Pelagicoccus sp. SDUM812003: one gene and its partner. The protein of the gene in region 1 interacts with the protein of each later gene in a pairwise test. Links are inferred from orthologs where the notes say so. Each region holds a gene or a part of one and is shown on either strand. Other genes may lie near its edges. The genes, in order: dnaE and dnaN.

The links.
Region 2: the proteins of dnaE (region 1) and dnaN interact in binary tests that used the Escherichia coli proteins (3 or more experiments, as listed by UniProt). The link is inferred for Pelagicoccus sp. SDUM812003 from one-to-one orthologs.

The regions. Positions count from the first base shown.
Region 1 is NZ_JARXHY010000005.1:72,080-76,628, reverse strand. The notes cover bases 102-4,418. They hold dnaE (DNA polymerase III subunit alpha), read right to left. Parts: upstream 4,094-4,418; coding sequence 302-4,093; downstream 102-301. Other genes in these bases: QEH54_RS08775 (hypothetical protein), read left to right, coding at 4,355-4,418; QEH54_RS08785 (energy transducer TonB), read left to right, coding at 102-285. Also shown: more of QEH54_RS08785, read left to right, coding at 1-101; more of QEH54_RS08775, read left to right, coding at 4,419-4,549. UniProt on the Escherichia coli protein: DNA polymerase III is a complex, multichain enzyme responsible for most of the replicative synthesis in bacteria. This DNA polymerase also exhibits 3' to 5' exonuclease activity. The alpha chain is the DNA polymerase catalytic subunit.
Region 2 is NZ_JARXHY010000010.1:107,128-110,273, forward strand. The notes cover bases 220-3,133. They hold dnaN (DNA polymerase III subunit beta), read left to right. Parts: upstream 220-1,062; coding sequence 1,063-2,205; downstream 2,206-3,133. Other genes in these bases: pssA (CDP-diacylglycerol--serine O-phosphatidyltransferase), read left to right, coding at 220-796; QEH54_RS14410 (hypothetical protein), read left to right, coding at 2,409-3,133. Also shown: more of pssA, read left to right, coding at 1-219; more of QEH54_RS14410, read left to right, coding at 3,134-3,146. UniProt on the Escherichia coli protein: Confers DNA tethering and processivity to DNA polymerases and other proteins. Acts as a clamp, forming a ring around DNA (a reaction catalyzed by the clamp-loading complex) which diffuses in an ATP-independent manner freely and bidirectionally along dsDNA.

The DNA of each region.
Region 1 (4,549 bases):
CCGACTCTTCTTTTCGGGGTCGAGCCGCGAATACCGGCGGCCGAGCAGGCCTCTTGCTCGGGCGAGGAGGCTGTGTTCGAATTCTACGTCGATCAGGAGGGAAACGTTCGCATGCCGACCTTGCTCGAAAAGGGAGAGGGCGTGTCTCCGCTGGTCACTTCCGCCGCGCAGTACGCGCTTGAGCAATGGAGATTCGAACCGCTTACCAAGGCAGGGCAGCCTGTAGTGACGAAGCTGAGACAGCGTTTTATCTTCAATCCAAGCTACGCTCAGTTCGGGCGATAGGGGCGAGTCGTTTCGTCTAACTCGCCTTGCTTGCCCAACGTCGCTCGCGCTGCTTCACTTTGACCGGTTCGGTTTGAACGATGCAGCCCACGACCGCCGGATTCTTGCGAAGCTTCACCCAGTCCTTCGTGTTCACTCGCCAGCCGAGGCTGTTTGCGGTTGGCGCGGAGGCGATGCAGGTGTCGCTGATGCGGAAGGCGAGATCGCTCGTGGTGTTGCCTCTGGAGCTGTCCAAGGTTTCTCGATACGCGTAGAGGAAACTGTCCGTGTCCTTGTCCGGATCGAGCACCCAGGTGACGTGCTTGATCTGACCCGGCATGTAGGCTTCCAGCGGGTGAATCTCGAGCACATTGAGGCGCACTTCGCCGTCGCGGCGAATGACGGTGCCTTTGATCAGCACCAGAGCGTCGTTGTCCAGGTTGTGGCCGTATTCCTCGAAGGCGTCCGCATAGCAATTGACTTGCAGTGAGGTCTTGCGCGTTCCCAGCGAGAAAAATGCCCATGGGCGGTTGTCGCGTCGCGAGAGCTTTTTGACCACGCCACCGGCGACGCCGCAGGCCTGGAATTCGACGCGGTCGCCAAGCTCGTCGACCTTGTCCAAGTCGAAATTGGTCAGGGCTTCGGCGATGCCTTTGTATTCATCAAGCGGATGCCCGGAAACGTAAAATCCGAGCAGCTCCTTCTCGTACTGCAGCATTTCGCCTTTCGGAAAGCGCTTTCGAGGATCCCACTGAGGAGCGGTGGGACGCGAGGCATCCCCCGAAGCTGACGATGGCTCTTCCGCCAGCATGTCGAAGAATGAGTTCTGCCCTGCTTCGCGATCGCGCTGCTGAGCGGCAGCGAAATTCATCGCCTCCTCCAATCGACTGAAGAGGCAGCCGCGCGGCTCGCCGGTGAAGTCGAAACCGCCAGTCTTGATCAGGCACTCTAGGACGCGGCGATTGACCGCTTTGGTATCGATGCGCTCCAGCAGATCGTCGAGTCCCTCGTAGGGCCCGTTTTGCTCGCGCTCCGCGATGATGGTTTTTGCGGCGGAGTCCCCCACGCCCTTGATCGCGGCGAGACCGAAGAGAATGGAGCCGGGGCTGTCGTCGTCGGCTTCCTCGACGGATGGCGTGAAGAATTCGTTAGACTGATTCACGTCCGGACTGAGTACGCGGATGCCCATGTTGTTGGCTTCGTCGATAAAGTGGGAAACCTTGTCCGCGTTGCCGAGCTCGGCGGAAAGCAGCGCCGCCATGAACTCCACCGGGTAGTTGGCTTTCAAATACGCCGTGCGATAGGAGAGCATGGCGTACGCGGCGGAGTGGGATTTGTTGAATCCGTACTGGGCGAACTTTTCCAGGATGGCGAAGATCTCCAATGCCTGCTTTTTCCCCATGCCATGCGTTTTTGCAGCGCCTTCCACGAAGACCTCCTTCTGGGCGTCCATGACGGATTTGATCTTCTTGCCCATGGCGCGACGCAGCATGTCCGCTCCCCCAAGCGTGTAGCCGGCGATGATGCGGGCGGACTCCATGACCTGCTCCTGATAGACCAGCACGCCGTAGGTTTCGGATACAAGCTCCTCGAGCAAGGGGTGCGGAATCTGGATCTTTTTCGGATCGCGCTTTCCTTCGATGAATTGCGGGATGAACTGCATCGGTCCCGGACGGTACAGGGCGATCAACGCGATGATCTCCTCGAAGACGGAGAGGCCGATCTGCTTGCAGAGGTTTTGCATGCCGCCGGATTCGAGCTGGAAGACGCCGACAGTGTTGCCGGCATTGAGCAGGGCGTAGGTGTTCGGGTCTTCGAGCGAGATTTTCTCGATATCGAAATCCGGCAGCTCCCGCGTCCGTCGGATGTTGTCCTGGGCGTCGGAGATGACGGTGAGGGTCTTCAAACCCAGGAAGTCCATCTTGAGCAAGCCCAGATCCTCGGACGGACCCTTTGGATATTGGGTGGTCAAGTCGCCTTCCTGGAGGGTGACTGGGACGAGGTTGTGAATCGGCTGGTCGCCAATGATGATGCCGCAGGCGTGCTTGCCGGTGTTGCGCACCATGCCCTCGATGACCTTTCCGTGCTCTATGATGGTTTTGGCCACTGGGTTGCGGCCGATTTCGCCGCGTAGATCCGCGGATTTCTCGACCGAGTCATCCAGCGAGATGTTGAGCTCGTCCGGGATCATCTTGGCGATCTTGTCCGCTTCCGCGAAAGGAAGATCGTTCACCCGAGCCAGGTCGCGCACGATCATCTTCGCCCCGAAGGTACCGAAAGTGATGATGTTGGCCACGGAGTCATGACCGTATTTTTCGCGTACGTAGTTTACCACTACATCGCGTCTGCGCATGCAGAAGTCGATATCGAAGTCGGGAGGCGAAACGCGCTCCAGGTTGAGCATTCGCTCGAAGAGCAAGCCGAAGCGCAACGGGTCGATATCGGTGATCTTCAACACGTAGGCGATGATGCAGCCAGCGCCGGAACCGCGACCTGGCCCGACGGGGATGCCCTTGCTGCGAGCGAAGTTGATGAAGTCCCAGACGATGAGAAAGTAGTCCACGAAGCCGGTGCCGGTGATGATGGCCAGCTGGAAATCCATCTGGTCGCAGACGAACTGGGCGAAATCCTCGCGCTCGTCCTCTTTTGGCGTGTAAGCGGTAGGATTGTCGTAGTCCACGCCGTAGCGTTCCTTGAGACCCTTTTTGCAAAGGTCGAGCAGGATGTATCCGTTTTTCTTATGCGCGGCGCGTTCTTCGGGCGTGAGCTTGCAGATCGTGTCGTCTCCGTTCTGCTTGTTCACCTTGGTTTTCTCACGCTCGTAGATATCGAGAATCCGGTCGAATGCGTCGTCGTCCTTCTTGTATCCAAGTTCTGGAGGACATTCGAAGATCGGGTAGTGGTTTTCTCCAAATGGAATTTCCAGGTCCACCATCTCGGCGACGTGCACGGTATTGTCGAGGGACTCCGGGACTTCCTTGAAGATTTCGTACATTTCCTGGCGGCTCTTGAGGTAGAACTCCTGGGAAGGGTACTTCATGCGGCTTTCGTCAGAGATGATCTTGCCGGTTTGGATGCAGAGCAAGGCGTCGTGCGGCTGAGCGTCCTCCTTGTAAACGTAGTGGGAATCGTTGGCGCAGATTACCTTCAGGCCGAACTCCTTCGCGAGATCGAGCTGTCCCGGGATGATGCGACGCTGAACCGGCATGCCGTGGTCCTGAATTTCGATGAAGTAGTTTTCCTTGCCGAAGATGTCCACGAAGGTGGCGGTGGCCTTGCGTGCGTTTTCGTAGTCGCCGTAGATGAGGTACTGGGAGGCGACTCCGTTGATGCAGCCGGAGAGCCCGATAAGTCCCTTTGAGTATTGAGCGAGGGTTTCCACATCGACGCGTGGCTTGTAGTAGACGCCTTCGGTGTGGGCTTTGGAGATGAGCTTCGATAGGTTCTGGTAGCCTTCGAAATCCTTGGCGATGACTCCCTTGTGGTGGATTTGGAACTTAGGGAAGTCTTCCTTTGGCGGCACGTAGTCCTCCGGAATGTCGCCGATGTCATCGGTGCGCTTTCGCTCCCGGCGGGGCCGCTCCGACATCTTGTGATCGTAAACGAGGTAGAGCTCGCAGCCGATGAGCGGCTTGATGCCGGCCTTCTTGCAGGAACGGTAGAAGTCGATGGCTCCGAAGAGGTTGCCGTGGTCGGTCATGGCCAGCGCCGGCATGCCCAGTTCCACGCAGCGCTGGGCGGCTCGAGAGGGCTTGGCGCATCCGTCGAGCAGCGAGTAGTGCGTGTGGTTGTGAAGGTGGACGAAGGGTCCTTCGGCGGGATTTGGCATGGCGGGAAAGCAAAGCCCGTTTGGCAGCTTTTTCAAAGGAAAGAAGCTAGCGATTATTCACAGGGTTGTTCCACGGTTATTAACGGGTTGTTCAGACCGCCCCGGTCTCGGGTCGGGTCGCCCTAATGCGCCATCGGGAATGACGAGCTCTGAGAAAGGGCGCAGTCGAAGCGCCCGGTTCCTTCGCTGTAGAAAGGGTAATCAAAAAACAAATAACATCTGAACGCCAAGCGATTGGCGAAGAAGGGAGAAGGAGGGAATATGAAAACGATAAGAGGGATCGCCATGGCCCTAGCGGCTTTGGCCGCGGTGGCAGCGAGCGAAGGAGGCCAAGTTTCTTCGGAACGGGGGGACGGGCCGAAGGCGAGGGAGAGGTTGGCTGAGAAGCAGTCAAGCGCCCACGTTGGAGGAAGCGAAAAGGCGCTGCGCTACAGGCAGGCTTCGGAGCGAACTGCC
Region 2 (3,146 bases), on another replicon or contig:
CTACCTGCTCCCCAATCTCTTCACCGCTGGAAATCTCTTTTTCGGCTTTCTCGCCATCAAAAACTGCATCCAAGCGCGCTACAACGTGATGCTTGGCGACGATTCCTCCGATCCGAACGCCCTCTACCGGCAGGCCGTACTGTTCATCCTCGGCGGCATGCTGTGCGATTCGCTCGACGGCCGGGTGGCCCGGCTCGGCGGGCGAGAGTCCCTCTTCGGCAAGGAGTTCGACTCCATCGCCGACATCGTCACCTTCGGCATCGCGCCATCCCTGATGGTGCTCTTCCTGCTGCTCAATCCCGCCCACAACGAGGACTACTCCACCAAGGTCGGCTTCTTCCTGGCATTCGTCTACCTCCTGTGCGCTGGCGTGCGCCTGGCGCGCTTCAACGTAATCACCCACCCCGCGGTGTATTCCGAAAAGCTGGACAAATCCAGCGGAGACTTCCTAGGGCTTCCGGTGCCGGCCGCGGCTGGCATGATCGCTACCCTGGTCCTCGTCATGACTAAACATGGTCTGGAGCAGCGTTGGGCTATCGCCCTGCCGGTGCTGATGCTCTTCATCTCCTACCTGATGATCAGTTCGATCCGCTATCCCAGCTTCAAGAACATCGGCTGGCAGACTCAGATCCGTTTTCGAACCTTCGTGGCGGTGCTGGCGCTTTTCGCCATCATCTACTTCTCCCGCGAATACGCCTTGGTGCTGATGTTTCTCGGCTACCTCTTCTACGGCGTCGTTCGCCATCTGTTGCGCCTGCGCAAGAAAGGCGAAGGAGCAGATCCCGCCGAGGAATAAGCCTTCCAATAAGTGGCAACAACTCGTGAAGAACCGCGCAATAAGCTGGTGAAATTCGTTTTTTTTTAACATGCGCTTTTTTGCCAGCAAAGAAACCCCACAGGCTTGCACATTTTCGAATCCTTCTTAGTGCTTGAATTCCATTTCTTTACGTCGCTTATCCCCGATATTCACAGAGCATAAGAATACGGCTTATCTTTTTAAATTAATTAACTACTATCCATTGGAATTGTCAGAAACTCCAAAACTCCGCTAACTCGTCCCCAATGAAGTTCAAAATCCACCGCGATCATTTCAGCAACGGTCTCCAACAAGTTCTCAACGTCGTTGGATCGAAGGCAACGATGCCAATCCTCAGTAACGTTCTCATCGAGGCGGAAGGCGAAACGATCTCGCTCACCACGACCAACCTTGACCTCGGAATCTGCGCTCGAATCAAGGCCACGGTGGAGGAGGAAGGCGCGGTGACCTTGCCGGTGAAGCGTCTGGCGACCATCGTGAAGGAGCTTCCCAATAGCGACGTGAAGGTCGAGGCTTCGCCCAACAACCAGGTCAAGATCGCATCCGGTGGTTCGAACTTCAAGATCATGGGCATCAGCCGCGACGAGTTCCCGGCCTTGCCTGAGTTCAGCGACGATCGCTCCTTCACCATCGAACAGGGCAACCTGGCCAGCATGATCAAGAGCGTGTCCTACGCCCAGTCGACCGACGAGACACGCTACATGCTCAACGGGGTGTTCTTCAATTTTCTCGAACCGGAAGAAGGCGCTTCCGGGAAGCTGAGCCTGGTGGCTACCGATGGTCGCCGCTTGGCGAAGATCGACCACGAGATGGAAGTGGGCGAAGGCATGTCCGGCAGTCTGATCCTTCCTGCCAAGACCGTTTCCGAGCTGGTTCGCCTGCTCGACAAGGGCGAGACCTTGAAGATCGCTTTCAACGATCGTCGAGTGGCCTTCCAGATTCATACCAAGGACGATTCCGACGGTTTCGTGGGCGACATCCATCTGGTTTCCAAAGTGGTCGAGGGCAATTATCCGAATTATCAACAGGTTATCCCCAAGGAGACGCATCAGCGCATCAAGGTCGAGCGTGAGCTCTTCCTGCAGTCCATTCATCGCGCCGCCCTGGTGACCACCGATAAGTCGAACCAGGTTAAGATCCAGATCAGCAACAACTTGATGGAGCTTTCCGCGTCCAGCCCCGATTTCGGCGAGTCTCACGAGTCGCTGGCGATCGACTACAGCGGTCCGGACCTGCAGGTCGCCTTCAATCCTCAATTCCTGATGGATCCGCTGAAGGCCTTGGCCAAGGACGAGATCTTCTTCGAGTTGAAGGACGAGGTCAGCCCTGGCGTTTTCAAGACCTTGGAGAGCTTCCTCTGCGTGATCATGCCGGTTCGGTTGACCTGAGCGAGGTCGACCCGAGCGGACCCCGATTTTCCAAGACCCGCTTCTTGTGAGGCGGGTCTTTTTGCGCAGCGGCGCCTTGTTTGATGAAATCAACGCTTCGTGCTGGATCGTAACCCAATCTCAGCGTAGTTTTCAGAGCTTCGTCCTCTTTAGGATTGAGGACGCGATGAACCCGCATTTTGTGCTCAGCCAAGTTTTCTAAAATGGATATTCCGCAAAGCGCCCTTTCTCCCTACGTGGAGTATTTTGTCTATATCTGCATCGGACTCTCCCTCTTTCTCGGGATTATGAACAACCGTAGCACATCCCTGAAAGTGTCCGTATTCAATCGTTGGGCACGCTGGCTGGCAGTGTCGCAGGGCGCAGCCTACCTGGCTTTCGAGGGAAACTGGTTCGAGCGGCCCTTCTGGGTGCTCAGCGTGACCTTCTTCCTCGGCTGGATGCTGCTGGAGACCATTTACACCTGGTTCGCCATCAGCGCCCTTAGTCAGAGCGGACTGGCTCTTTTTCCTCGTTTCAAGGAAAACACCTCGGGAGAGGAATGGCCGGCTCAGAAGCAGCTGTTCGAGGTCAAGGACTGGCTTAGAGGAAAAGGCTTCTCGCGATCCACCGCGGTTTTGGCAGACCTAGGCCACGGGATCCAGGTTCGCTCCAGCATCTTCCAGAGCGAGGACAATTCGATTCGTTTTCAGATCCTCTTCGTGCCGCAAAGCAATGGAGATATCGGCTACTGCTTTTCCTTCGCCTCGGAAACCGAGTCAGGGGAACGCATCGTGACCGACAATCTCTACATGCCCTACGGAGGCTTCTATCCGTCGAGCTGGTACGTGCTGCGCAAGCCTTGGTGCCGCAGCATCGTGTCCCTCTACAAGCAGCATAGGAAGCGATTGAAAAACAGAAAGCTGCAGGCCTTCGACGACGATCCGATCGACGACCTGAAC